One region of the Acidovorax sp. JHL-3 genome, then DNA from elsewhere that is predicted to be linked to it. Evidence: predicted binding sites of a transcription regulator. Region 1 holds the regulator's gene; each other region holds the start of a gene.
The links. Region 1 encodes FNR, which switches genes on or off when oxygen is low (the NO sensors DNR and NnrR bind a similar motif). Its sites were predicted from a motif close to TTGATNNNNATCAA; they were not measured.
Positions count from the first base shown of each region.

Region 2: a site for FNR is predicted at 4,431-4,444, ahead of K226_RS0104045 (ribonucleoside triphosphate reductase). Genes of this name have one in related genera too.
Region 3: a site for FNR is predicted at 4,852-4,865, ahead of K226_RS0106900 (cbb3-type cytochrome c oxidase subunit I). Genes of this name have one in related genera too.
Region 4: a site for FNR is predicted at 3,280-3,293, ahead of K226_RS0110160 (type IV pili methyl-accepting chemotaxis transducer N-terminal domain-containing protein). Genes of this name have one in related genera too.

Region 1 covers NZ_JAFU01000001.1:3,022,178-3,029,189, forward strand. The annotation lists gene K226_RS0114070 (HD-GYP domain-containing protein) at 1-734, opposite strand, end outside; gene K226_RS0114075 (sulfite exporter TauE/SafE family protein) at 826-1,563, opposite strand; gene hemN (oxygen-independent coproporphyrinogen III oxidase) at 1,595-2,977, opposite strand; gene fnr (fumarate/nitrate reduction transcriptional regulator Fnr) at 3,159-3,881, shown strand; gene K226_RS0114090 (hypothetical protein) at 3,938-4,231, opposite strand; gene K226_RS0114095 (FixH family protein) at 4,283-4,555, opposite strand; gene ccoG (cytochrome c oxidase accessory protein CcoG) at 4,621-6,066, opposite strand; gene ccoP (cytochrome-c oxidase, cbb3-type subunit III) at 6,144-7,012, opposite strand, start outside.
Region 2 covers NZ_JAFU01000001.1:881,876-888,887, forward strand. The annotation lists gene queC (7-cyano-7-deazaguanine synthase QueC) at 293-997, opposite strand; gene K226_RS20040 (hypothetical protein) at 1,072-1,218, opposite strand; gene K226_RS0104030 (threonine ammonia-lyase) at 1,291-2,490, opposite strand; gene K226_RS19270 (diguanylate cyclase domain-containing protein) at 2,672-4,114, shown strand; gene K226_RS0104045 (ribonucleoside triphosphate reductase) at 4,520-6,538, shown strand; gene nrdD (anaerobic ribonucleoside-triphosphate reductase) at 6,728-6,904, shown strand.
Region 3 covers NZ_JAFU01000001.1:1,464,259-1,471,270, forward strand. The annotation lists gene K226_RS18760 (hypothetical protein) at 367-1,047, opposite strand; gene K226_RS0106885 (SCO family protein) at 1,044-1,721, opposite strand; gene K226_RS0106890 (cytochrome c) at 1,875-2,480, opposite strand; gene K226_RS0106895 (cbb3-type cytochrome c oxidase subunit II) at 2,500-3,144, opposite strand; gene K226_RS0106900 (cbb3-type cytochrome c oxidase subunit I) at 3,134-4,786, opposite strand; gene K226_RS0106910 (hemerythrin domain-containing protein) at 5,607-6,017, shown strand; gene K226_RS0106915 (HU family DNA-binding protein) at 6,225-6,647, opposite strand; gene K226_RS0106920 (hypothetical protein) at 6,837-7,012, shown strand, end outside.
Region 4 covers NZ_JAFU01000001.1:2,159,154-2,166,165, forward strand. The annotation lists gene K226_RS0110140 (molybdopterin molybdotransferase MoeA) at 1-768, opposite strand, end outside; gene K226_RS0110145 (GNAT family N-acetyltransferase) at 765-1,301, opposite strand; gene mobA (molybdenum cofactor guanylyltransferase MobA) at 1,298-1,930, opposite strand; gene moaA (GTP 3',8-cyclase MoaA) at 2,085-3,224, opposite strand; gene K226_RS0110160 (type IV pili methyl-accepting chemotaxis transducer N-terminal domain-containing protein) at 3,414-4,253, shown strand; gene K226_RS0110165 (BLUF domain-containing protein) at 4,293-4,712, opposite strand; gene K226_RS0110170 (SDR family oxidoreductase) at 4,836-5,597, opposite strand; gene K226_RS0110175 (DUF2889 domain-containing protein) at 5,703-6,314, opposite strand; gene K226_RS0110180 (aldehyde dehydrogenase family protein) at 6,422-7,012, opposite strand, start outside.

The sequences.
Region 1 (7,012 bases):
GCATCTGACAGTCCCATTTGCTGGGCAAAAGCGACTGAATGCCCCACATGCGCCTCATAACGCTCTCGCGCGGCCGGAGTGAGCCCGGCGTCAGCTGGTGCGTTGAGCTTGCCCAGATCGTGCAGCAACGCAGCCATCCCGAGCTGGTGCATTTCCGGGGTTTTCATGCCCAAAGCCTTGCCCAGCAAGAGGCTGACCACCATGACATTGACGGGGTGCAGCGCGCTGCTCTCGCCCACGCCTTCTGACAGGAGACGGATCACTACGTCCCCGTTCTGCAGCAATTCCTTCAGGCAGTCCGCCACCAGCGCTTCGCTGTGATGGCGAGCCAGGTCTCGCTGCGCGCCAACTGCACGCTCTACGGCCTGATACTGCCGTGTCGCGTCCTCGAAACGCTGGTTGCATGCGGCCAATAGCTGGTTCTGACGCTGCAAGTGGGCGCGATTCTGGGCGGCGATGGAATCTGCAATTACAGCCGGGACAACCGGGTCTGCTGCCAATTCCGGGTCGTCCACATCAGGCACCTTGGCCACGACCGCGTCCAGTGCGGGATCACTTTTATGGGGATAGTAACGAACTTCGGAAAGACCAAGCTCCCTGAGCGTGGCAATCTGGCTCGCCGAAACGATGCGAAAGCGGCTCACTGGGAAAGGATGGTGCAACCAGCCCACGTCCAACTGAACGTACATGCCGATGCGAAGCTGACTGATGTCAATGAGGAGGGAAGAATTCACAGCACATAAAAAGATACATGGTGAGATGAATTCCACCAAGAGTTACTGCAATTATCGCCCGATCACCGACTCCAACACGGTTGCCTTGCAACTAACGGCACCACAAGGAGGGTTTGTAGATCAGATCCATCCACAGGGCCCAACCAGCAACCCCCACCAGTAGCGCCCCCGCCAGCCGGGTTCCCCAGCTGGCGCGCACCGCATTGATGCGTGTACGCAAGCGGCCCCACAACCAAGGGCCACCCACAAGCCAAAGACCGCTGCCCACTCCGAAAAGCAGCATGGTGACGGCGCCCTGCAGTGCACCACCGCTGAGCGCGGCAACCAGCAGCGCCGAATAAAGCAATCCGCAAGGCATGAGGGCCCAAAGCAGCCCCGCCACCATCAGCCCTCCAGGTGCACGGACAAGAGGTTGCACGCGGCGCCAAGCCGTGCGCCCGGCCCGCTCCACCCACACCGGCTGACGCGCCTGCACCATCATCATCAAGCCCCAGGCCATGACTGCAACGTGCATCAAGGTCCATACCGGACTCAGGGCCATGGTTTGCTGCGTCAGCCAGGCCAGGCTCTCCATGGCCAGCGCTGCCAGCGCGCCCGCCCCGGCATAGCCAAACAGGCGCCCAAGGTGAAACGCCAGCAACCGGCGCGGCATGCCGCCTTGCGGAACCCACTGCACTGCCTGAACCGCAACGTTGCCGGTTTCGTCCGCAGTGGAACGCGCCCCGCCCTGCCCCACCAGCGCACCGCAAGGTGCAGCGCACATGGCCAAGCAATGGGGCCCGCCTGCGAGACCCATGAACAAGGCAGTTACGGCGAGAGGCGCAAGCATTTATTAGGGTGCACAGTCCATTCAGTCAACGCTAGATGATGCGTGAGAACCTGGCCCGATTGCGGTCCGCCTGCAAATAGCGGTCAAACACCATTGCGATGCCGCGCACAAAAAACCATCCCATGGCCGTCACCTTGATGCTCTCTGAATTCAGCACAACAAGACCTTGTTCGGCCATGGTCTCCAGCTGCTCCAGCTCGGGCGCAAAATACTTCCGAGAATCAATAAGCCACGCTTGGTCAATGGGTTCAAACTGCAATTCACCTTGGCACATGAGCGCCATGATGACAGCCCTTCGGACCAGATCGTCACGGTTCAGCGCCAATCCACGCACCACAGGCAAACGTCCCTGGTCCAGATGGTCGTAATATTCCTCGAGCGACTTGGCGTTCTGACTGTAGGTGGCACCCACCCTGCCGATCGCCGACACCCCCAAGCCAATGAGGTCGCAATCGGGTTGGGTGCTGTAACCTTGAAAATTGCGGTGCAGTCGCCCTTGCCGCTTGGCAACGGCCAAAGCATCGGTGGGCAAAGCAAAATGGTCCATGCCCACATAGACATACCCGGCTTCCATGAAAGTGTCCAGCGAGCGCGAGAGCATGGTCACCTTGGCTGACGCCGCGGGCAGTTCTGTCGAGAGAATGCGCCGCTGAGGCTTGAAGCGATCTGGCAAGTGCGCATAGGCATACAGAGCAATCCGGTCTGGGCGCAACTGGACCACCTGAGCCAAAGTGCGGTCGAATGACTCGGGTGTCTGGCGTGGCAGCCCGTAGATCAAATCGACATTGACCGACTCAAAGCCCAGCGCGCGCGACGCCTCCACGAGCGCGAAGACCTGCTCTGCGGGCTGGATGCGGTGCACGGCCTTCTGAACCTCGGCATCGAAATCCTGAACGCCGAAGCTCAGACGATTGAAGCCCAACTCGGCCAGCACCGCCAGCCGATCTGCCGTGACAGTGCGTGGGTCCACTTCGATGGAGTACTCTCCGCCCGGGGCGAAAGTGAAGCTGCGCCGCAGCGTGGCCATGAGCTGCCGCAATCCATCGTCCGAGAGGAACGTAGGTGTTCCCCCCCCCAAATGCAGCTGACTGACAACCTGCCCGGTGCCGCAATGGGCCGTGTGCAGATCAATCTCGCGGCTCAAGTAGCGCAAGTACACATCCGCACGGTCGTGGTGCTTGGTGATGATTTTGTTGCAAGCGCAGTAGTAACACAGCGATTCGCAAAAGGGGATATGGACGTACAGGGACAATGGCAACGCCATCGCCGTGGTGCCAAGCCGACGCTGCGAAAGCGCGAGGGCATAATCCTCCTGCCCAAAAGCTTCGACAAACCTGTCGGCCGTTGGGTATGAGGTGTAACGGGGCCCTGGCACGTCAAAACGGCGCAGAAGTTCTGGTGAAACAGCGGTCATTGGAAAATATCCTTGCGTGCAGCAGTACTGTGCCGTACCCTTCGCCCAACGTCCTTGACTTTAATCAAGAGGATGGTCGGACGTAGCGGCGACAATTTGATTCATGTCAGCAGCCGAGCGCACAAATCGCGTCCCGCCAGCCACACACCAATTATCCCTGCCCAACTAGACTCCAGTGTCCATGAATCCGCAAACCATCAAAGTCGCCTGCTCCAACTGCAACCTGCGAGAACTCTGCATGCCCGTTGGTCTGAACGAGCAGCAGCTGCAACGGATTGATGAAGTCGTGGCTGTACGACGAAAAATCAAACGGGGAAGTACGCTGTTTCGCAATGGCGAGTCGTTCACTTCGCTCTATGCCATCCGTACCGGGTTTTTCAAGACCTGCGTCGCCACGGAAGACGGACGCGATCAGGTCACGGGCTTTCAGATGGCCGGTGAAATCATCGGACTGGATGGCATCGTCAACGATCACCACACCTGCGATGCCGTCGCGCTCGAAGACGCCGAAGTGTGTGTCATGCCTTTCGATCGCATCGAAGAGCTGTCGCGCGAAGTCTCTGCACTGCAACACCACGTTCACAAGATCATGAGCCGTGAAATCGTGCGCGAGCACGGCGTGATGCTTTTGCTTGGCAGTATGCGCGCAGAGGAGCGCCTCGCAGCCTTTCTTCTCAATCTGGTGCAACGCCTTCATGCCCGCGGGTTCTCTCAATCAGAGCTGGTGCTGCGAATGACACGAGAGGAAATCGGCAGCTACCTGGGTCTCAAGCTGGAAACGGTGAGCCGAACGTTCTCCAAATTTGTGGAAGACGGCATCGTGGAAGTCAAGCAGCGCCACGTTCGCATTCTGGACACCGAAGCCCTCAGGCGAATCGTCAACAACCAACAGGCCTGCCACTGAGCAGCCACCTGAAATCGCGCCCCCCACTGAGTCGCCTCACTGCAACGGCATGGCGGCTACGGGCAGGGCGTCACTTTGTGACAATCGTCGGGCCGAGCATGCGCAGGCACAGGACAACGATTGAGCTCAAAAGGTGACATGGACAGCAGGGTTGTCATAGCACTGGCAACCATGGTGATGATCCAGAACACGAAAAAAGCGAGGGTGTAGACACCCTCGCGAGACAGCGTCAAGGGCTGGCCAAACCAATGCAGATCCTGCGGATCCACCATGGCAAAAACCAGCATTTCGAGAATGCCCGCCACCATGAAGGCAGGCCATGCAATCCACATCAGGCGTTGTGTCCACATCGTCTTGTTTCCTTTAATCTTGGCAAAAGATTGCGCATGCGGAGTGCCAACTCAGCGGGGCTGATCTCCGGCAGGAGTCGCCGCGTGGTTCCGGGCTTTCAGTGCAGGAGCCAAGCTTTTTTCTGGTTGCGCCAGCGTCTGGTTGATTTCAAGCCCCTTGCGGTAATAGTCTTCGGCCACAACGGGGTCTGGGCGGCTGATGGCCAGCCACAAGGTGACAAAACCAGCGATCACCACAATGACCGGCCCGGCAATCACCAGCCAGACATGACCGAATCTCCACCAAGGTTGCGGTTCACGATTGATAACGGGGTTGGACGACATGGAATCTCCTTGAAACATCAGCAATACAGCGCACAAACCACCATGTAGGGCACAGTGACTTTCACTCAGCGTGGAACCAGGAAAATGGATTTTTCAGCCACTTTGCCGCCGCTTTCCAGCGCTGAAATGTCGAAATGAATCGCGTGAGAACCTGGAGGTGCCGATCCATAGGGGATTTGCAACCGCACTGCGACCCAACGAGACTCCGCAGCGCCTATGTCTACCTCTTGCTCCGAGGCCACCTCAAGGCCATCCAGGCCCGATGCTGAAATGCGATAGCGCTGCGTAGCCTCTGTAGCGTTCATGATTTGCAGCCGATAAACATTTTCAAGCTTGCCCCCCGCCACAATGCGGGACAAGGCGGCGCGATCCCGCACAATATCCACTTTGAGCGGTGTCCGTGTTGTGAGGCTGACTAACATACCCACGCACAATGCGACCAGAACGGCGGTGTAGATGAGCACACGAGGGCGCAAGACATGTCGCAAAATTTGCGACTGATTCCAGCGATTGAGAACACCATTCTGGGTTGAATACCGTATCAAGCCCTTGGGGTAGTGCATCTTGTCCATCACGGTATTGCAGGCATCCACGCAAAGGCCGCAGCCAATGCATTCGTATTGCAGACCCTTGCGGATATCAATACCCACCGGGCACACTTGAACACACAAGGTGCAGTCAATGCAGTCGCCCAGCCCCTTGGCCTTGTAGTCCACCGTCTTGACTCGGGGGCCACGCGGCTCGCCTCGGGCTTCGTCGTAGGTGACGATGAGCGTATCTCGATCGAACATTGCGCTCTGGAAACGGGCATAGGGGCACATGTATTTGCACACCTGCTCCCGCATAAAACCGGCATTGCCGTAGGTGGCCAATCCGTAGAAAAGCACCCAGAAAATCTGCCAGCCGCCAGCAAAAGCCAACAGCTCAGGACCCAGCTCCCGAATCGGCACAAAATAACCCACAAAGGTGAAACCGGTCCAAAGGGACACGGCCACCCATACGGCCTGCTTCAGGAACTTCTTGCGGATTTTTTCAAATGTCCAGGGGCCCGCATCCAGCCGCAGACGCGCACTGCGATCTCCCTCGATCTTGTGCTCGATCCACATGAATATCTCGGTGTAGACCGTTTGTGGGCAAGCAAATCCGCACCATAACCGGCCCGCAACCGCAGTAAACAGAAACAGCGAAAGCGCCGAAATGATCAGCAGCCCCGTCAGATAGATGAAATCCTGTGGGTACAGAACCAAGCCGAAAATATAGAAACGGCGAGCACCCAGATCAAACAGCACCATCTGGCGCTGGCCCCACTCAAGCCAAGGCAACCCATAAAAAACGATTTGGGTCAGAAACACCATGGCCCACCGCCAACGCGCAAAGTACCCACTGATGGATCGCGGGTAAATCTTCTTTTGCGCCTCGTAGAGGGAAACAAATTCGCCCTCTGCCGATGGATCGGGTGTGGCCGCCGCAATGGGAATGACCTTGCGCGGTGGCCTGTCAGATGATTTCATGGTGCTGGCGGTGGAGGCAGAAAAACAAACACTTCAGGACGACGACCCCAGCCAGAGGTGGCGGGGTCGCCCCGATTTCAGCGGGCTGCGGCGGGCTTGTTGGACAAGCCCCATACATAGGAAGCCAGCACGCCGATCTGCGCTTCTGACAGCTTGTCTGCTTGCGCAGGCATCTCGTTGACCTTGCCGCTATTGATCATAGTGGTGATGGCCGCTTCGCCCCAGCCGTGCAACCAGATGTCGTCCGTCAGGTTGGGGGCTCCCAGAGCCTGGTTGCCCTTGCCGTCCATACCATGGCAGGCCGCGCATGAGACAAACTTGGACTTACCCAAGGATGCCCGCACGGAATCATGGGGGCTGCCCGAAAGACTCAAGACATAGTGCGACAGATTGCGGACATCTTCCGGAGATCCGACGGCAGCAGCCATGGGAGGCATATTGCCGATGCGCCCCTTTTCAAGGGTTTCGCGGATCTTTTCGGGGTTGCCGCCATGCAGCCAGTCGTTGTCCGCAAGGTTGGGAAAACCCTTGCTGCCACGAGCATCCGAACCGTGGCACTGGGCACAGTTGTTCATGAACAGGCGCTCGCCAATGGCATGTGCCTGCGGATCCACGGCCACGTCTTCAGGCTTCATGGACGCAAAGCGTGCATACAGAGGCTCGATTTCCGCCTTGGCTTTGGCCATTTCGGCCTCGTACTCGCCCTTTTGCGTCCAGTTCAGCTTGCCTGTGAAGGTGCCAAGACCGGGATAGGCTGCCAGATAGCCCAGACCAAAGACGATGGTGATAACGAACAGCCACACCCACCAACGCGGCAGGGGGTTGTTCATTTCGACCAGATCCTCGTCCCAGACGTGGCCGGTGGTGTTGTCGGCCGTGGCCGAGACTTTCTTGCGGCCCGCCATCCAAAGCAGAATGCCGCAGGCGATGATGCCGACAAGGGTCA
Region 2 (7,012 bases), 2.1 Mb from region 1:
GCTTCCTAAGTTGAAAAACAGTTTTTTCAAAGGAAGCCAACCTGCAGGGTTGCGACAGGGCCGGGCGCAAATGTGGGTGCTGAGCGCTGCCTTTGAAAAAACGGCTTACGTGCTCAGTCGGCGGGCGGTTGCAAGGCATAGCCCCACGGGTGGAGGCTATTCCACGGATTCCGCGGGTCGGCTGGGATGTCGATTTTATGAATCTGACGCCCGTTTGTCTGTCAGTCAGGGGTTAAAATCATGCAAAAAACGCATGAGGTTATGCTTCTTTGGTGGCTTGGCTGGGCCAAATTCAGGACTGCGATGCTTGCCAGCGCTCAAAACCTGCCTTGCGCAGGGCGCAGGCCGGGCAGGTCCCGCAGCCATAGCCCCACGCGTGGCGCGTATCGCGCGCACCGTGGTAACAGGTGTGGGAATGCTCCAGAACAATGTCCACCAGCGCCTGGCCACCCAGGGTGCGCGCCAATTGCCAGGTGTCGGCCTTGTCCAGCCACATCAGCGGCGTCTCGAAGGTGAAGCGCTGGCCCATGCCCAGTGACACTGCCACCTGCAGCGCCTTCAGGGTGTCGTCGCGGCAATCGGGGTAACCCGAAAAATCGGTTTCGCACATGCCGCCCACCAGCGTGTGCAATCCACGCCGGTAGCCCACTGCCGCTGCCAGCTGAAAAAACAGCAGGTTGCGTCCGGGCACAAAGGTGTTGGGCAGGCCGGCAGCGTCCATCACGATTTGCGTGTCGCGCGTGAGCGCCGTGTCACTGATCTGCCCCAGCACGGCCAGGTCAATCATGTGGTCCTCGCCCAGGCGCTCTTGCCAGTGCGGAAAACCTGCGCGCAGGGCGGCCAGCACTTCCTGTCGCGCCTGCAGCTCCACCATGTGGCGCTGGCCATAGTCGAAGCCGATGGTTTCGACGTGGGCAAAATGCTGCAAAGCCCAAGCCAGACAGGTGGTGGAGTCTTGGCCACCGGAGAAAAGTACGAGGGCGTGTCCGGATCGCATGGGCGGCTTCTTTCGAAAATGGGGCGTAAAAAAACCCCGCGCTGCGGGGTTGATGGGCGATGGCGGCGTGCGCCTCAGGCCATGTTCACGGCAATGAAGGCCAGCAGGAAAATCATGATGGCACCCACGACAGGCAGCACCACGGGAATCAGCGGGACAACGTTTTCCACGGCGTCGGCGGTGTGCGCTGCAGGCGTGTGCGAGGTGTTGTGGTCAGACATGGCAATGACTCCAATGGCGAAGAATTGGCGCAATTCTAGCTGTAGCGGCACAGATGCGTGTCACCAGGGCCATCACATCAGCGCTGCTTGCATCCCTGCGCAGCGCAAGGCCTCCAGCACCTGGGCCACATGGTGCTGCCCGCGGGTCTGCAGCACCAGCGCAATTTCTACATTTTGCGCAGCCAGCAGGGTGAAGGCGCGCTGGTGGTGCACCTCTTCGATGTTGGCGCCTGCGTCTGCCACGGTGGCCGTGATGCGCGCCAGCACGCCCGGAACGTCGCGCGCACTCACGCGGATGCGCGCCAGCCGCCCCGAGCGCACCATGCCGCGCTCGATGATGGCCGCCAGCAGCAGCGGGTCGATGTTGCCGCCGCACAGCACCAGCCCCACCCGCTTGCCCTGAAAGCGCCCGGGGTAGCGCAAAAGCGCCGCAAGCCCCGCAGCGCCCGCGCCCTCCACCAGCGTTTTCTCGATCTCCAGCAGCATCAGCACCGCCTGCTCGATGTCGCCCTCGTCCACCAGCACCAGATCGTCCACCAGCCGCTTCACCACCTCTTGTGTGATCTTGCCCGGCGAACCCACGGCAATGCCCTCGGCAATGGTCGACGTGCCCTGCGGGTGGTGCGTGCCCTGTACGGCATTCACCATGGCCGGGAAGCGCGAAGTCTGCACGCCAATGACCTCGATGTCGGGCCGCAGCGCCTTGGCCGCAGTGGCCACGCCCGCAATCAGCCCACCGCCGCCCACCGCAATCACCAGCGTGTCCAGGTCGGGCACGGCGCGTAGCATCTCCAGCCCCAGCGTGCCCTGGCCGGCGGCCACCGCTTCATCATCGTAGGGATGGACGAACACCAGCCCTTCGGAATCGGCAAGACGGTAGGCGTGCGCGCGCGCCTCCTCCAGCGTATCGCCATGCAACACCACCTCGGCGCCAAAGCCGCGCGTGCGCTCCACCTTCACGCCCGGCGTAAAGCGCGGCATCACGATCACCGCCCGCAGCCCCAGCCGCTGTGCGTGGTAGGCCACGCCCTGCGCATGGTTGCCGGCGCTCATGGCCACCACGCCCCGGGCGCATTCGGCTGGCGTCAGCAGCGTGAGCTTGTTGCAGGCCCCGCGCTCCTTGAAAGAAGCGGTGAACTGCAGGTTTTCGAACTTGAGGAACACCTGAGCGCCCACGATTTGCGAGAGCGTTTTGGATTCCACGCAAGGAGTGTCCAGCACCTGGCCTTGCAGGCGGGATGCGGCAGCCTGAATGTCTTGAAGGGTGATCATGCCCGGCATTGTGGCAACAAAGCACGCGCGGTGAGACACCCCTTGTCCTGGCCGGCCCAGCTGGATTCATTCACCGACTGGAATTGAGGGCGGTGTAAAGTAACAACACGTATCTTGACGCGAGCGTTGCAGCGGCAATGGGTTTGGCCAGGATATCTCGCACACCAGGATCTTCCACGCCATGCACCCAGATCGACAGCGCAAAATTCGTGAGCTGTTCAACGAATACATCGAGATGTACGCCGCTCGGGATGAGCGCCTGACCGAGCGTTTCAGCCAGAACTTCACCGGCTACCCTGGCAGCGGGAGCCAGCTGATCCACGACCGCGAGGAATGGATCCGCATCACCCGGCAAGACTTTGCCCAGGTGCCCGGCCGCATCCGCATCGAGATGCTCGACATCGCGCTGCAGGACCTGGCCGACAGCGTGGTGGTCGCCACCGCCTTCTTTCACATCCACCTGCCCAGCGGCGGCGATTATTTTTCGACCAAGGTGGTGCGGCTCACGCTGGTCTTTCGCCGCGAGGGCGACGACTGGATGATCGTGCACTGCAGCTATTCCGTTCCCTACCACAGCACGCAGGACGGCGAGGTCTTCCCGCTCCACAGCCTGCAGGAGCAAAACAGCGCCCTGCAGGCCCTGGTGGCCGAACGCACCCAGGCGCTGCACGACAGCCAGGCCCTGTACCGCCTGCTCACCGAAGATGCGCAGGATGTGCTGTGGCGCACCGACGCCCGGCTCATCGTCACCTACATCAGCCCGGCGGACGAACGCCTGCGCGGCTTTCGGGCCGACGAGGTGGTGGGGCGCCATGTGTTTGAGATGTTCACCGAAGAAGGCGTCGCCGTGGTGAAAGCCATGATCCAGCGCCGCGCACAGGAAGAGGCATCCGGCACGCCTGTCGGGTTTCTGAACTTTCAGGTGCAGCACCGCTGCAAGGATGGCCGCCTGATCTGGGGCGAGGTCATGTCCAAGACCGATCGCAATGCTCAGGGCGAAATCATCGGCTACCACGGCATCACGCGCGAGATCACCGAGCGCAAGCGCCTGGAAGAGCAGGTGCGTCAGCTCGCCTTCCACGACCCGCTCACCCACCTGGCCAACCGCCGCCTGATGCTGGAGCACCTGGACCAGGCCATGTCGGCCAGCAAGCGCAGCCACCACCATGGGGCGCTGCTGTTTCTCGACCTCGACAACTTCAAGTCCCTCAACGACACCCACGGCCACAGCGTGGGCGACCTGCTGCTGATCGAAGTGGCCGAGCGTCTGAAGGCGTGCGTGCGTGAAGCCGACACCGTGGCGCGCTTTGGCGGTGACGAATTCGTGGTGCTGCTGTGCGAACTGGACACGCAACCGGCCGAAGCCAGCGAACAAGCCATCGCTGTCGCCGAAAAAATCCGCATCCGCCTGTCCGATCTTTATGTGCTGCAAGCCGCGCCATCCGGCCCCGCGACCGGGACCATCGAGCACCAATGCACCGCCAGCATCGGCGTGGCGATTTTCCGGGGGCGCGACGAGAGCCAAAGCAGTGTGATCGACAGGGCCGATGCGGCGATGTACCAGGCCAAAGAGGACGGGCGCAACCGGATCCGGTTGGCCCCATGTCCCGTCGAGGCGGGCTGATCCGCACCCACAGGTCCCCTCGCCCCCGGTGAGTGCGTGCGCCTGCGTGGCGGCGACGTCGATCGCCTGCGTGCCGATGAACCCCCGCCACCCGGCCCATGAACGCGTTGCCCAGCGGCGCCGCGACAAAGCCATCTGCCACTGCCGCCAGCGCGTGGCGGTGCAGCGGGCCGGCTTGGGCGAGCGGCTCTGGCGGTGGTGCCAGCACGCACGCAGAGGCAACCAAAAGCCCGCCGCGTATCGGGCGCAGATGGCTTACGCCCTGATCACCGTGTGCTGGTGTCGGGGCTTTTTTTACTTCTGCTGACAGCCGCATTTGTGCTGAATCAAACTACCTATAGTGTTTGATGGGTATCGTGAACACCATATGTAGTGTTTTAACCCCTTGCCAGATTGTGAGAACCCATGGCGTCCACCCTAGTCACCTTGCCCCGCGAGGTCGTTTTGCGCAGCGGTCAGCGCGTTCCTTTTGATGCGGAGCGCATCCGCGCCGCGCTGGCCAGTGCCGGGCAGGCGGCGGGTGAATATGGCGCCGAAGAAGCGGCGCTGCTCACCGCGCAGGTGACCAAGGTGCTGATCCACCGCTTTCATGGCGAGGCGCCCACGGTGGAACAGATCCAGGACGTGGCCGAGCAGACGCTGATCGCCGCCAACCACCTGGCCACCGCGCGCGCCTACATCGTCTACCGCGAGCAGCACGCCCAGCTCCGCGCTGACAAGCAGACGCTGGTAGACGTGGAAAGCTCCATCAACGAATACCTCACGCGCGCCGACTGGCGCGTGAATGCCAACGCCAACCAGGGCTATTCGCTCGGTGGCCTGATCCTCAACGTGGCGGGCAAGGTCACGGCCAATTACTGGCTGTCGCACGTCTACACGCCCGAGATCGGCGAGGCGCACCGCCATGGCGACATCCACATCCACGACCTCGACATGCTCAGCGGCTACTGCGCGGGCTGGTCGCTGCGCACGCTGCTGCATGAGGGGCTGAACGGCGTGCCCGGCAAGGTGGAGGCGGGACCGCCCAAGCACATGAGCTCGGCCGTGGGGCAGATCGTCAACTTTCTCGGCACGCTGCAAAACGAGTGGGCGGGTGCGCAGGCGTTCTCGTCGTTCGACACCTACATGGCGCCCTTCGTGCGCAAGGACGGCATGGACTACGCCGCCGTGCGCCAGTGCATCCAGGAGCTGGTCTACAACCTCAACGTACCCTCGCGCTGGGGCACGCAAACACCGTTCACCAACCTCACCTTCGACTGGACCTGCCCCGAAGACCTGCGCGAGCAGGTGCCCGTGATCGCAGGCCACGAAATGCCGTTTGCCTATGGCGACCTGCAGACCGAGATGGACCTCATCAACCGCGCCTACATCGACGTGATGACCACGGGCGATGCCAAGGGCCGCGTGTTCACCTTTCCCATCCCCACCTACAACATCACCAAGGATTTCCCGTGGGAGAGCGAGAACGCGCAGCTGCTGTTTGACATGACGGCCAAGTACGGTCTGCCGTATTTCCAGAACTTCATCAACTCCGAGCTGGAGCCGAACATGGTGCGCTCCATGTGCTGCCGCCTGCAGCTCGATTTGCGCGAGTTGCTCAAGCGCGGCAACGGCCTTTTTGGCAGCGCCGAGCAGACCGGCAGCCTGGGTGTGGTGACCATCAACTGCGCGCGCCTGGGCTACCAGCATGCGGGCGATGAAGCCGGCCTGTTCGCCGCGCTGGACCGCCTGATGGAACTGGGCAAGCAGAGCCTGGAGACCAAGCGCAAGCTCATCCAGCGCCTCATGGACCAGGGCCTGTTCCCCTATACCAAGAGGTATCTGGGCACCCTGCGCAACCACTTCAGCACACTGGGCGTGAACGGCATCAACGAGATGGTGCGCAACTTCACCCACGATGCGCACGACATCACCAGCGACTGGGGTCATGCGTTTGCCGTGCGCTTGCTCGACCATGTGCGCGAGCGCATGACGGCTTTTCAGGAAGAAACCGGCCACCTCTACAACCTGGAGGCCACGCCCGCCGAAGGCACCACCTACCGCTTCGCCAAAGAGGACAAAAAGCGCTGGCCCGCCATCCTGCAGGCCGGCACGGCAAGCCAGCCGTACTACACCAACTCGTCCCAACTGCCCGTGGGTTTTACCGACGACCCGTTCGAGGCCCTGCTGCGCCAGGAGGCGCTGCAATCCAAATACACCGGCGGCACCGTGCTGCACCTGTACATGGGCGAGCGCCTGTCCAGCGGCGCGGCTTGCCGCGATCTGGTCAGGCGCGCACTCACGCGCTTTCGCCTGCCGTACATCACCGTCACGCCCACGTTCTCGATCTGCCCCACGCACGGCTACCTGGCGGGCGAACACCCCTTCTGCCCGCGCTGCGACGAAGAGCGGCTGGCCGCCAAGCGGGCTGCACTGGCTGCGTGAGGGCGCAGGCTCTGGCGCGGCCAATGCAGGCCGATATTTAGAAGAAAAAGGCCCGTAGCCCTTATGTAATAAGCGCTAACAGCTATCGAAATAGGAGCATTCAAGACTCCCAACCCGTTGTATGCGTTCCCGCCGGACAGCGCCGTAATTTTGCAGCGTGTCCATTTTTCGACCCCAGGAGATACCACCATGAGCCATCTTTCGATCACCGAGCAAGCCGCCATTGACAACGTTCAACTCACCGACGCCGAGCGCCAGCCCTGCGAGGTCTGGACCCGCGTGATGGGCTACCACCGCCCCGTTTCCAGCTTCAACGTGGGCAAGCAGGGCGAGCACCACGAGCGCCAGTTTTTTGCCGAGAAGTGAACAACCCCCTGAGCGGCTGCGCCGCTTCCCCCTTCTCTCGCAAAGCTCTGCTTTGGGGGAAGGGGGACGCCACATGCGCAGCGGGGCGGCCCTTGCGCGGTGGCCGCT
Region 3 (7,012 bases), 1.6 Mb from region 1:
AGAAGTAAAGTATATGAATCTTTAAGAATTCTCACAATCTTGAAAAGCGTTGCCCGCCTGCCTGCAAGGGGCATTGGGAAACAGCCAGCCCTCGGAGGGAGAGCGAGTGGGCCAGCTTCCTGCCAAGAATCCAGATAGGCAGAAGCACAAATGGAGCCCTACAGGTCAGCCTCTCAAACAGTACAAATTTCTGATCCAACACAGCAGGTGTGGATCAAGGAAAGGTGGATTTGAAAGCCCCACTAGGAAAGGAAACCGGTCTTTCCAGACCCGTCATGAACGCCGTCAGTGCGTATCCCGCATGCGCATAGAGCGCTCACACGGGGAGCATATGTGGTTGGTGGAGGTGGCTTGCATCGAGGGGCCTTAGGCTGTGTCGGGAGCCGATGGTGGAGCAACCCGCACTTCCTGACGCGTCAAGGCACGCGCCACCTGCATCAGCCACAGCACGGCCAGCACGATAGCTGCGCGCACCAGCCATTGGCCGAGCAAAGCTTGGTCGTCCAGCAAATAGGCGTTGCAGACCCGCACGGGTGAATCAATGTAGAGCTGACCAACCACGGCTGTCATGGGTAACACATTGCCCAGAAAAAATGCCTGCACCACCATCCCCGCCGGGCGCCAGGACAGCCGCAGCGCCCCACCCGCCAGTACGAGGGCCGTGCATTTTGCGATTTCGATGACGGGGTCGATGAGCGCGAGGTCAAGCACCCGCGGCACCATGAGTGTGGCCAGAGCCAGGGACACTCCCACGAGGCCGCTAATGCCGTGGGCATTCCAGCGGTCAACGAATGCACGCGTACGGGACGACAGGTTGGCGACCAGCAGGGCACCGCCGCACAGGAGCAGCGGAAACTGCACCAACATATGCCGCGCCATGCTGGCCTCCAGGGCATGGCGCACAGGCGGCAATAGCAGGATCGCCAGCAGGGACAGCCCCAGCGCTCGCTGGCGCCGCGGCGGGCATAGCGTGGCCGCACCTGCACGGGCCCTAGTGGATATCAACGCCCAATGGCTCTTGAAGGCGGCAATACGGGGGGTTGTCATGGCAATTGCCGTTGGGCCAGATCGCGCGCGTAATCTAGCGCCAGCTGCTGTTCGGCCTGGTCGAAGATGCGCACCAGCCGCCCCTGGTCGTCCACCACGAGCAGCGCCGCGTTGTGCTCGTAGTCACCCCGCCCATCGGGCACCACCACCACCCCGAGGCGGTGCAGTAACAGCGCGTTCTGCGCGATGTCGGGCACCCGTGCCAGTTGCCACACGACCGGGTCGGCTTCCAATTTCTGGGCATACGCCTGCAATCGGGCCGGGGTGTCGTATCCCCCATCGAAACTGAGCGACAGCAGGCGCACACGTCCGCCCGCGCTTTCTGTGGTTGTGATGAGGGCGCCTATTGCCTGCGTGGCGCGATCGCGCTGAAGACTGCTCTGCAGTTGCTGAAAGGTACTACCCAGTGAAAGGCAGACCGTCTGACAGCGCGTGTAGATGAAATCGACTACGGTAACGTAACCGGGCACGGCCAGCCAACGGGTGAGCAGCTGCGGAGCTATGCCCGGGCCATCGACCACCACGGGCGGCATGGCAACAGGCTGCAGCGCCACTTCGAGCCGCCGTGCGCCCTCGGCCGTCCACACCTGGAAATCATGGGTGAGCCATGACACAGAGGCATATCCCGCCACTGCCAGCCCCACGCTGAGCAGCGCTGTCCGCAACACCGTCACGTGTGGCTCCTACGCCCGGCATGGCATTTCGCCGCGCGGTGGAGCTTGGCTTTGCCTCCCTGCGCCCGAGGCATGCAGGCTGTGCGCACAGCGATGACCGGCGGTGCGCGCCGGTCCAGAAACATGGACACCGTCAGCCAGTACACGGCAGCGTCAGGCCGGCTTGGAAGCCAGGGCCTTGAGCGCGGCCCCGCCTTCAAACGGAGCGGAGCGGTTGCTGGCCTTGCGTTCGTGCTCGAATAGATTGGGCTGAACTGCGCCCGCTTTGTTCGACCAGTTGCCGCGGATGTAGCTGGCCAGTGCCGCCAGTTCGGCATCGCCCAGTTGCTGGAAGGCAGGCATCGCGCCTTTGTACGTGATGCCAGCTACCTCCATTTCGCCGCTGACGCCGTACAGCAGAATGTTGGCCAGCGTGCGTTCGTCTCCCTGCACCCACTCGGAGCCATCGAGGGGAGGAAAAACGCCTGGCAAGCCCTTGCCGGTGGCCTGGTGGCAAGCAACGCAGTTGGCAGCAAATAGCTGTTTGCCATCAACCGCGCCCGAAGCACCGGGCGCAGGGCCTGACAGGTCTGCCAGTGTGCGACGGTCACCCAGCTCCGAGTTGCCAAAGGGGTCCGACAGCAGGATGTAGATAACGCCAAACGCCACCATGGCCAGCGTGACCGCCGCAACGATCAGCGGCATGGGCCTTGTGCGTTCTTCAGGGTCGGCGTTCTCGCGCTGCTGTGCCCGGTATTGGGTACTTGGTTCATTCAACATGGATGCCTCTCGCAGTGGGTCAGGATGCAGCACTGGAGGCTGCGCCCGCAGGCGGCTGTGCCTCGGTGCCCTGTGCTGCTTTTGGGGCCGGCGGCAATACTGGATAGGTGTGGTCCAGTCCCTGCATGTACTTGACCAGGTCCAGCGCCTCGGGGCGCGCAACTACCACCCGGCCAAATGGTCCCTGCCCAGGCGGCAGATTCAGCACCTCGTCACCGGGCTCGGCGGCATCCTTGACCTCGAAGAGATAGGGGTAGGACGGCATGATGGAGCCCGGAACATATGCGCGGGGCTGGTAGAGGTGGCCCAGGTGCCAGTCCTTGCTCGGCTGGCGCCCGCCGATGTTGAACAAGTCCGGTCCGGTGCGCATGCTGCCGAGCAAATGAGGTTTGTCGTAGAAGTAATCGCCAGGCACCGAGGCGCGGCCCCAGCCTCTCGCAAGATCGGGCCCCAGGCCACGGTCACGCGGCTGCTGGCTGTGGCAGTAGACACAGCCATTGGCAATATAGACATCACGGCCCCGCAATTGGGCGCTGGTGTAGGGCTTGAGTGCCTCGGGCGGTGTCACATCCCTCACTTGCATGTAAGGCAGCACCACCAGCGCCGCTGTCGCAATCGCCAACGACACCACGGCGCCTGCGGCCAGCTTGACTTCATTTTCCATGTACGAGCTCCGTGGTCAGTCGGGGCGAGAACAGCGCCGCGCCGGTGCGCGCAGGTCCAAAGCGCAGCACCATGGCCAGGAAATGGCCGACAAAGATCAGGTGGCTCAGAACCATCAACGAACCACCCACGCTGCGCCACTGCAGGTAGGGGATCGTCACGGCCACTGATTCCATGAACGGGCGCGATGCGTCGAGCATGGCCAGTCCTTGCAGCCAGCCGCCAATCGTCAGACCCACAAAATAGGTGCCGATACCAATGGCTGCCAGCCAGAACTGCAGCGAGATCAGCCGCGGAGAAGGCCACTCCCAGTTCAGAACGCGGGGCATCATGAAATAGATGGCGCCGAACAACACCATGGTGACGAAGGCGTAGGCCCCGAGGTGCGCATGGGCCACTGTGAAGTGCGTGAAATGCGTCACTTGGTTAACACTGCGCAATGCCTCCAGTGAGCCCTGAAGCGACGACAGCATGTACATCAGCCCACCAAACATCATGAATCGCAGTGTGGGCGAGTGCAGCGCTAGGTGCATCCGCCCCCACATGGTGCCAGCCATATTGATGGTGAAGGCCACCACGGGAATGATCATCATCATGCTTTGCACGATGGACAGCGTGGTCAGCCAGCCCGGAATCGGCCCTCCGATCAGGTGGTGGCCACCCACCTGACCATAGAAGAAGGCCAGCGTCCAAAAGCCCAGGATAGACAGGTTGTACGAGCGCACCGGCCTGCCAATGATCTTGGGCAGGAAGTAGTAGATCGAGCCCACGCTAATGGGCGTGAACCAAAGGCCTAGCACGTTGTGGCCGTACCACCAATTGGTGGTGGCCTGTTGCACACCGGTGTGCACGCCCGGCAGCTTCGCCACCACGAACAGCAAGGTGATCCAGAGCAGGGCCGCCACCATGTACCAGACGCTCACATAGAGTGATTCAACCTTGCGGTTGACCAGTGTGAACAGCACGGGGCCGACAATGCAGATGAAGCCTGCAGCGATGAAAATCCCGATCTGCCATGGGATTTCGAGGTATTCCATACCGTCAGTCCACCCAGCGCCAATGGCGCCAATGCCACTGGCAATGCCGGTATTGAGCAGCGCTCCGCCCACCATCACCCACATCGCTCCCACCAGCGGCGTGCGCAGCAGACGTGGCAGCACCCAGACAATCACGCCCAGGGCGGCATTGGTGATCCAGCCATACAGCACCGCATTCAGGTGGATCGTGCGGATGCGGCCGAATGTGAGCCATGCCTCGCCCACCAGCCAGTCGGGCATGTGCAGCTTGAGCGATGAAGTCAATCCCGCCAGTGAGCCCACTACCAGCCACAGGCAGGCAAAAGCAATGAACATGAATACCGGGAACGCACTGGAACGGTCGGCCGCCACACGGTGCTGCAGTTCATCAGGGTCGGCCACGTGCAGGTCGCTACCACGCTCCGCCGCTGCCGCCTGCAATCGCACCTGCCCTGCCTCTTGCAGCGCCGGGTCGTCTACCTTGCCAATTTCGCCACGGACAAAGATAACCGAAGCCGCCCGCGGGTTCTCGACCAACAGGCCTTTGCGCATGGACCAGATGAAAACAAACAGCCCCGTGATCGAGAGCAAAAATGCACCCAGCAAACTCAGTATCGCGCTGTCCATGAGCGTCAGTCCTTTAGGGTATCCACTACAAAAATGAATGAACGCCTCAAGCCTCTACGGGAAAGTTGAGGTAGAGCAATAACGGCGTTTCTTGTGCGTGCTAAGCATTCACGCAGGAATTCTATGATTCATAAGAAATGAATGTTTAAAGTGTGACAATGTCCTGCTGACTAGCAGTGTTAAGGATGTCAGGCCAAACCTCCCTCACTTGCGGGGGAGAACGTCAGCGAGCAATGGCGTTCGCCCCGGAGGTCGAACTACAGCTATCGGGCTTGGTACTGCTGCCGTGACGGGCTGCTCTTATGCAAACTCCCCCGCTTGCATATTGAACCTGTCAGGCTATGCCGATCTGCCTTATTCCATGGCCTCCGGCAAAGCCTGGGCGATTCGGTACTGAGCATCCGCATGGCTTGAGTGCGACCTGAAAGCCAAATAGACCGTTGTGTTTCCAAAGACACCTCAATGGTCTTCACTGTGACTTCCACGGCCTTGCTGACAACCGACCTTTACGCGCATGTCCGCGCATGGTGAGTATTCAACTTGGCGTGGCCTTTTCCCGCCAGGTGACTGTCTCCCCGTTCACCCAAAAGGGCGGATTCTTGTCCCATGACCATGGAAACCAGGCGGACAACGCCGACAACAATTTTGATGATCCGTTAAAGATGCATATATTATGATTCTTTAAGAGGATCATTCTTAGCGCACCGAAGCACTTCCGTTGCGAATCGAATCTGCACTCCATCGCCGCAGGACTCCCGCTGATCCTCCAACCGGGGGCCATGGGTTACACCCGCCAGTCTCTTCATCCACGGAGCATTCCATGAATATCGACAAGTTCAAACACCAGCACGCAGACATCATGAGCAACATCTCGGCCCTGCGGCGTCTCGCGCAGGCTGGGGTGGCGCAAAACGCCGCCGACATCGCAAGGCTCATCGTCAGCATGAGCTCCACCATCAAGCTGCACCTGGCAGTGGAAGACCAGGCGCTGTACCCGGCTTTGCAACGTGGCGACAACCCCGAATTGGCGCGCATGGGCCAGCAGTACCAAACGGACATGGGACCCATCGCCCAGGCCTACGAGGCCTTCGCGCGGCGTTGGAACCGGGCCGACAGTGTGCTTCACGACGAGCAGGCATTCCGCGACGACGCCAACCGCGTACTGCGCATGGTGCACGAACGCATGCAGCGCGAGAACCGCGACTTCTACCCGCGCATAGAGGCAGCGTGACCGGCTGCAAAATCCGAAACACCCATCACATGCCTGCCTGGTGACTCATCGAGCGCGAGTGCCTCAAGGAAAAGACTCAAGCAGCCCCGGCAGTTTTTCCCTGAGCTGTGGCGCACCACGTAGTGCGCAACGTGACCTATTTGCCTGGTGTGCTGCAGCACATTGCCGCTGATGTGCCGCGGATGGGGCGCCTGCTTGAAGCGTTGCTTAGAGCGTCGCGTCTTTGAGCTTCTTCAGCGCGCGCGTCTTGATCTTCACCGATGCTGGCTTGGCGGGGAACCAGCGCTCCTCACCCGTGAAGGGATCCTTGCCAAAACGCTTCTTCTTCGCAGGCACCTGCTGCAGGCCGATCTTCATCAGGCCGGGCAAGGTGAACTCCCCCGATCCCTTCTTGTGCACCGAACCCAGGATGGCGGTTTCCAATGCGGCGAAAACTGCCTTGGCTGCCTTGGGCTCCACACCAGATTGCGCGACCAGATGGGCGATCAACGTGGTCTTGTTGAAAACCGTCTTGATGGGCTTGATGGCAACCGCTGCCGGTTTGGTGGCAACAGGCGCGACCTTCTTGGCGGCGGGCGCCGCTTTCGTAGTCTTCTTGACGGGAGTGGATGTCTTCTTTGCAGTTGCCATGGTGGATCTTTTTGGGTTGGTGAATTGATATGCGCTGCCTGATGAATTCAGGCAAGCGATTCGGATTCTAGGAGCAGTGTTCTGACAGGCTCGTGCAGCGGGCTTATCGGCTCTCCAATAGACTCGAATCTTCACGGCAATGGCATCGAGCAGCATGCCAAGCCGCAATGTCTCATTTCAGGAGCTCCCATGTCCATTTCTCCCTCGACCCTGTTGGCCCTGCAAAAGGCGGGGGAGGGCTTGCACACCGCCCGAGAGGCATTCGCGCAGGAAGTCCAGTCCAACGCCGGCCGTGTGGTCGGTATTGTTGCCAGTGAGCCCTTCAGTTCCGAGGCCGACCGCGCCTATGCCCAATTGCGCGCCGT
Region 4 (7,012 bases), 860 kb from region 1:
TTGCGCAGCATCGCGAAAGGCGGCCTCCAGCAGGGCGGGTTCGTCGCGCACCACGCCCAGGTCGATCACCTCCACGCCCAGGCGCGTGAGCAGGCCAAACACGGTGTAGCGGTTGCTGTCGTACACCGCGCCCTCGCGGGGCGGCTCGCCCAGGCTCAGGATTTCGTCGCCGGTGGAGAAATACGCCACGCGCAGGCGGCGGTACACCGTGATGGTTTTCAGACCCAAACTGGCCACCAGGCCAAGAGCAGCGGGCGTCAGTAGCTCACCTTTGGATAGCGCCACGCCGCCTTCCATGAGATCTTCCCCCTTGAAGCGGCGGTTGTCACCCAGGCGCAGCACGTTGGCGGCGATGGTGATGTGCCCGTCGGCGCTGGTGGTGAACTCTTGCGGCACCACGGTGTCCAGGCCCGGGGGCATGATGGCGCCGGTCATGATCTTCAGGCACTCGCCTGCGCCCACAGCGCCAGTCCAGGCCTTGCCAGCCAGTGCGGTGCCCACCACGCGCAGCGTGAGCGGCTGACCCGCCACCAGTTGCGCGCCAGCCAACGCATAGCCATCCATGGCCGAGTTGTCGTGGGGCGGCACGCTCAGGGGCGAGACCACATCGCGGGCGAGCACGCGGCCCAGGGCCTCGAAAATGCCAAGCTCTTCGGTGGCTGTGACGGGCAGCGCCAGCCGTTCAAGAAAGGCCGACACCTGGTCGGCGCTGAGCGCCTGCGGGTCGTAACCCTGCAACTCGGCGGCAATCTGGGCAATGGATTTCATGGGAGAGTCAAAACAGAAGGGGGAAGGAGCCGCACCATGTGCAGCTGGTCGTAACCTGCGCCCTGCACCACGATGGCACGGGGCAGCAAGCCCCAGGCGCGAAACCCGGCGCTCTCGTACAGGCGCACCACATGGTGGTTGGACGCGGTGACCGAGAGGGTCAACTGCTCCAGCCCGGCCACCTGCGTGGCCTGGTCAATGCAGGCGGCCAGCAGTTGCTGCCCGATGCCGCGGCGCTGCGCAGCGGGCGCCACCATCATGCTGACCAGCCGGGCACTGTGCTGCTGCTGGGGCAGCAGCTCGCGTTCGCAGCCAATGCAGCCCAACAAGGGGCCATCGGGGGCGAAGGCGCCCAGAAAAAAATGGCCCGATGCGGGGGCACCAAAGCGCGGGGCGTAAGCGCTGGCGGGCCGGTTCACCGACGCGGCATGGTCAGAGCTGAAGGACTCGGGGGCGCATTCAAGGGCTTCGTCCCGCAGCGACTTGTAGGGGTGCACGTCCGCAGCCGTCAGCGGGCGGATGAGCCAGGTCATGGCGCGCCAGAACCCTCAAGGCGGTGCAGCTCGGCCAGCGTGTTGGCGTTGAAGAACGCCAGCGGGTCGTCGCCCGGCTGGTCAAACGGCACCACCACCTGCTGGTGCTGGGCGGTCCAGGCGTCAATCTTGCGGCCACCTGCCTGGGTGAAGGCGACCAGGCTTTCAAGCAGGTCCACGCGCAGCAGGCTGAAAACGGGCTGGGGGCGCACGGCGGTGCCGCCCGCGCCATCGTCTTCCGGGGCGGCGGCCATGGCAATGTCGGCGCCCGCCTGGTCGGCGGCAGTGGCCAGCCGCGCGGCCAAGTCCAGCGGAAACAGGGGCGTGTCGCAGGGTACGGTGAGCAGCCAGGGCGTTTCACAACGTTCCAGCCCGGTCAGAAAACCGGCCAGCGGGCCGGCATAGTCGGCCAGTACATCCGGCCAGACCGGTGCGCCAAAGGCCTCGTAGGCCGCCAGATTGCGGTTGGCATTGACCATGGTGGCGCCCACCTGCATCTGCAGGCGCATCAGCGTGTGCAGCGCCAGCGGCAGGCCGCGAAAGTTCTGCAGGCCTTTGTCGACGCCGCCCATGCGGGAGCCGCGACCGCCGGCCAGCACCAGGCCGGTGATGTCTTGGGTGTCAATCATGTTTTGAAAGGTGAGTGCTCATGCAGTGAGCGCCGCCCAGGCCCGGGCAGCCAGGCAAGGGCCGCCCCGCAGCGAGGGCTGCGTCCCCCTTCCCGCGCGCAGCGCGAGAGGAGGGGGAAGGCGCTGAAGGCGACTGAGGGGGAGGTGTCACGTGCTATCCGCCGATGTAGCTCATCTCGACGCGCCGCGCTCCACCTTGCGTGGTATCCGCAGGCAGGCTGCTGCGCAGCTCCGAATAGCGGTCGGTGCGCTGCTGCCAGATGGGGGCGATGGCCGATGCAATGGCTTCGTCGGTGGCGCCGCCGCGCAGCAGCGTGCGCAGGTCGTAGCCCTGGGTGGCAAAGAGGCACAGGAAGAGCTTGCCTTCGGTGGACAGCCGCGCGCGGTTGCAGTCGTGGCAGAAAGCCTGGGTCACGCTGCTGATCACGCCCACTTCGCCCAGCGCCGGGTCGTGCTGGCCTTGCGCGTTGGTGTAGCCCCAGCGCTCGGCGGTTTCGCCGGGGTTGGTGGGGCTGAGCGGCACCAGCGGCAGCTCGGCGCGCAGGCGTGCAATGAGCTCGGCCGAGGGCAGCACTTCGTCCATGCGCCAGCCGTTGGTGGCGCCCACATCCATGAATTCAATGAAGCGCAGCGTGGTGCCCGTGCCGCGAAAATGCCGCGCCATGGGCAAGATCTCGTGGTCGTTGGTGCCGCGCTTGACCACCATGTTGACCTTGATGTGCGACAGGCCCGCTGCGTGCGCGGCCTCGATGCCCGCCAGCACATCGGCCACCGGAAAATTCACATCGTTCATGCGGCGAAACACCGCGTCGTCCAGGCCATCCAGGCTCACGGTGACACGGTTCAGGCCCGCATCCTTGAGCGCCCGCGCCTTGCGCGCCAGCAGCGAGCCATTGGTGGTGAGGGTGAGGTCGGGTGGCAGGCCGTCGACCGTGCGCAACTGGGCCAGTTGCGCCACCAGTTCTTCCAGGTTCTTGCGCAGCAGGGGCTCGCCCCCGGTCAGCCGGATCTTGCGCACGCCATGCGCCATGAAAAGTCGTGCCAGCCGCGTGATTTCTTCAAAGCTCAGCAGGGCGTTGTGCGGCAGGTAGGCGTGGTCCTTGTCGAACACCTCCTTGGGCATGCAGTAGTTGCAGCGGAAGTTGCAGCGGTCGGTCACGCTGATGCGCAGGTCGCGCAGCGGGCGGCCCCGGGTGTCGGTCAGCAGCCCGGTGGGGGCGGCAGCCTGCGCGGGCACCTTGGCCGCCAAAGCGGCGATGCGTTGGTCCACCAGAGGAATCACACGTTCAGCCATGGCGTGATTCTGCCGCATCGGCCCCGCCATCGACGGCTTGCCCCTACCGGCGGGGTTGACACGCATCAACCGTGCGGGTCGGGAGGTGCGTTTTGCAAGTGTCCGGCGAATGGCACTTGCTTGACTTGGCTCATGGGGTGCACATGCCGCATCACAACAATCACGGGCACACAGTTTCAAGGATATGACATGACGAATGCGACATCGACAGCACAAGCGCTGCCCTGCCAGCGCCGGGTGGCCGTGCAGTGGGTGGCGGCAGGCATCCTGCTGCCCACCTGGGCCAACGGGGCGCAGGCGCAAATTGCGCTGTCGGGGGCCATCAACCACGCGGGGCGTTTTCGGGCGCTGTCGCAGCGCATGGCCAAGGCGTATTGCCAGCAGCATCTGACGGTGATGCCTGCCGCCGCCGTGGATGTGATGGCCCATGCGCGCAAGCTGGTGCAGCAAGGCTCTGCCGAACTGGCGCGGGGCTCGCAGTCGGGCCAGTGGCCTGCCGATGTGGTGCGCCAGCTGGACGAAGTGCAAAAACAGTTTGCCTTGCTAGACGAGTTGACCGCGGTGCCCACGTCGCGGGCCGCCGTGGTGGCGGTGTCCGAGCAGTCCGACCGCACGCTGCTGGTGGCCCAGGCGGTCACCGAAGCGATCGAAAAAATGGCGCGGGTGGCCAGCGCGCGGCTGGTGAACCTGGCTGGGCGCCAGCGCATGCTGTCGCAGCGCATGGCCAAGAACTATTTTCTGGTGGCGGCCAAGGCCGACTCCAAGCTGGTGCTCGCGCAACTGGCGGCAGACGCCAACGATTTCCGGCAGGCCATGCAGTCCCTGGTGGCGGCACCGGTGTCCACGCCCGCCATTCGCGGCGAGCTGGAGCTGGCGGCCTCGCAGTGGGTGTTTTTTGAATCAGCCCTGCGTCGGCCCGCCGACGAGCAGGGCATGAGCGCGGTGGCCACCACCAGCGAACGCCTGCTGAGCGTGATGGACCGCCTCACCGGCCTCTACGAAGCCGCCTTGCGCGAAGTGCTGGGCTGACCACGCAGCGTGCAGCGTGGCGTGCCCGTGCGCAGGGTGTTACTCCAGCCAGCGCACGTTCTGCATGACTTCGTCAAAAAAGCTGCGCAGCGTTGACGTGCTCATGCTGTAAGGGTCGAAATCGACCGAACTGGAGTATTTGAGGAACAGTTGCCGGTTGGTGTCCAGCGAGGTCAGCAGCCCCATGGACCAGCTGGTAAAGCGCCGGTGCGGAATTTCACCAAAGTCGAGCACGGCAGTGTCGCGGTGGCGCGTGTCCTTGAGCAAGCGGTGGTACAGCGCATTCACCGCGGTGCGGTCACCTTCAAGCTGCTGCAAAAAGATGCCATGGTTCAGGCACAGCGCGCCAGTGATGCCCGCACGGGCATTGTTGCGCTGCGATGCGCCCAGAATATCCTTGATGTCCGCAGGGCCCAGCACGCGCGAGGTGCGGCTGGCGTAAGTGAGTTGTATCAACATGTTTATCTCCTGAGAGCGCAGTGTCTCAGGTTCGGCGCACCAGGGTGCGTGGGTGCGCCAAAGGCCCTGCAGTCCGGGCGTATGGGATGCGCCGCCCGGATTTCGCAGGTTTTCCGGTGTCGGTCAGACGCAGCGTGCGCCGTCCACCTCGATGCACACGCCGCTGACAAACGCCGCCTCATCGCTGGCCAGGTACAGCGCGGCGTTGGCCACATCCAGTGCGGTGGAAAAGCGGCCCAGGGGAATGGTGGCCAGAAACTTCGCACGGCGGGTTTCGTCCACCGGGCCGCCCGCAAACTCGGCGGCCAGCCCCGTGTCGGGGTTGAACACGGGGTTGATGCAGTTCACACGGATGTTGTCGGGCCCCAGCTCGGCCGCCATGGACTTGCTGGTGGTAATGACGGCGCCCTTGGAGCCGTTGTACCAGGTCAGGCCCGGGCGAGGCCGCAGCCCGGCGGTGGAGGCAATGTTGATGAAACTGCCGCCACCGGCCTGGCGCATGGCCGGCACCGCGTGGATGGCCGAGAGGTAAATGCTTTTGACGTTGATGGCATAGACCTTGTCGAACTCTTCCTCGCTCACTTCGAGCATGGGGCGGTTGCGGTGCGTCCAGCCCGCGTTGTTGACCACCACATCCAGCCGGCCATGCAGGCGCAAGGCTTCATCGACAAGGGCCTTGACGTCGGCGGATTGCGTTACGTCGGCCTTGAAAAACGCCGCCGTACCGCCCGCAGCCATGATCTCGGCCACCACGCGCTGGCCTCCGGCCTCGTTGATGTCGTTGACGATGACCTTGCCACCCTCGGCGGCCAGGCGCTTGGCAATGCCTTCGCCAATGCCGTTGCCAGCGCCGGTGACGATGATGGATTTGTGCTGCACGCGCATGGTGTTGTCTCCTGGCTGTTTAAATTTGATAGCAGCTTGCGCTTGATGGATAAGCGCTTGGGGCCATTTTCATATATTTTTTTTGCCCCATGACGCGCGCCAGGGCTACCGCCCGGTATGCGCGTCGGCCGTCGGGCTTTGTGTGGCGGCCCGGTCCTCCGGCACTGCCAGACCGTCGGGGCTGCGGCGGTAGAACTGCGGAAAATACTCCTTCACACCGTTGCCATGGAAGTCCCAGCCGGTGCACTGGCCCAAGTGGCGGGGCGGCTCGTCCTCGTTGGCCGACGAAAACACGGCGGGCACCGACTGGAAAGCCGCCGTGGCCAGGTTGAACAGCAGCTCGCGCAGGTGCGTGCAACTGGCCACGCCGCCCAGGTTCTTCTGGATGGCCTGGCGCCAGCCGCGTGCCATGCTGCAGCCCACCATGGATTGCAGCGCGGGCTGGGCCTGGGGGCAGTCTTTGAGCGGGTGGGTGTCCATGGCCACGTCAATGGCCTGCACCACCAGCTGGCGGTTGACGGTAACGCGCAGCCACATGTGGTGGATGGGTTCACCGGCACGGCGCATGCCGGCATCGCGAAACGAGGGGGCGTCGTGCATCTTGCTGTCGTGCAACTCGCCTTCGATGTCCCACAACCCATCGTCGCGTTCATAGCCTTGGTAATTGACGCGGCGCTGGTGCCGGGCGGTGCGGGGGGCAGGGGGGCTCAGGGGCATGGAGAAGAAAAAACGTCGTGCAAAAGTGAAAGGGGAAGGGCAGAGGCAACCATGCTAGCGGCACACCGCCGCGCCGTCGTGCACCGGCGTGACAGGGCCTGCCGCAGTCAGCCGTGCTGAATGGCCACTGTTTTGAGCGTGGTGAAGCCATACAGCGCCTCCAGGCCCTTTTCGCGCCCGTAACCACTGGATTTGACGCCGCCAAAGGGCAGTTCCACACCGCCTGCAGCGCCGTAGTTGTTGATGAACACCTGGCCGCTGTGCACGCGCCGTGCCATGCGGAACTGGCGGCTGCCGTCGCGCGTCCAGATGCCCGCCACCAGCCCGAACTGCGTGGCGTTGGCCAGCTCTACGGCATGGTCTTCGTCCTGAAAGGCCATGGCCGACAGCACGGGGCCAAACACTTCTTCCTGCGCCAGACGGTGATCCACCGGCACATCGCGCAGCAGCGTGGGGGCTTGGTAAAAGCCGGTTTCGGGCGCCTCGTCCACGATCTGGCCCTGGGCCACCATGGGGATGCCGGCCACCTGCGCGTCGGATAAAAAGTCCCACACGCGCTGCTGCTGCGATTGGCGGATCAGCGGGCCCACATCCAGGTCCATGGCGGCGGGGCCCACGCGCAGCGCCTCAAAGGCCGTGCCCAGGCGCTCCAGCAGCGGCTCGTAGATCAGCGAGTCAATCAGCACGCGTGAGCCGGC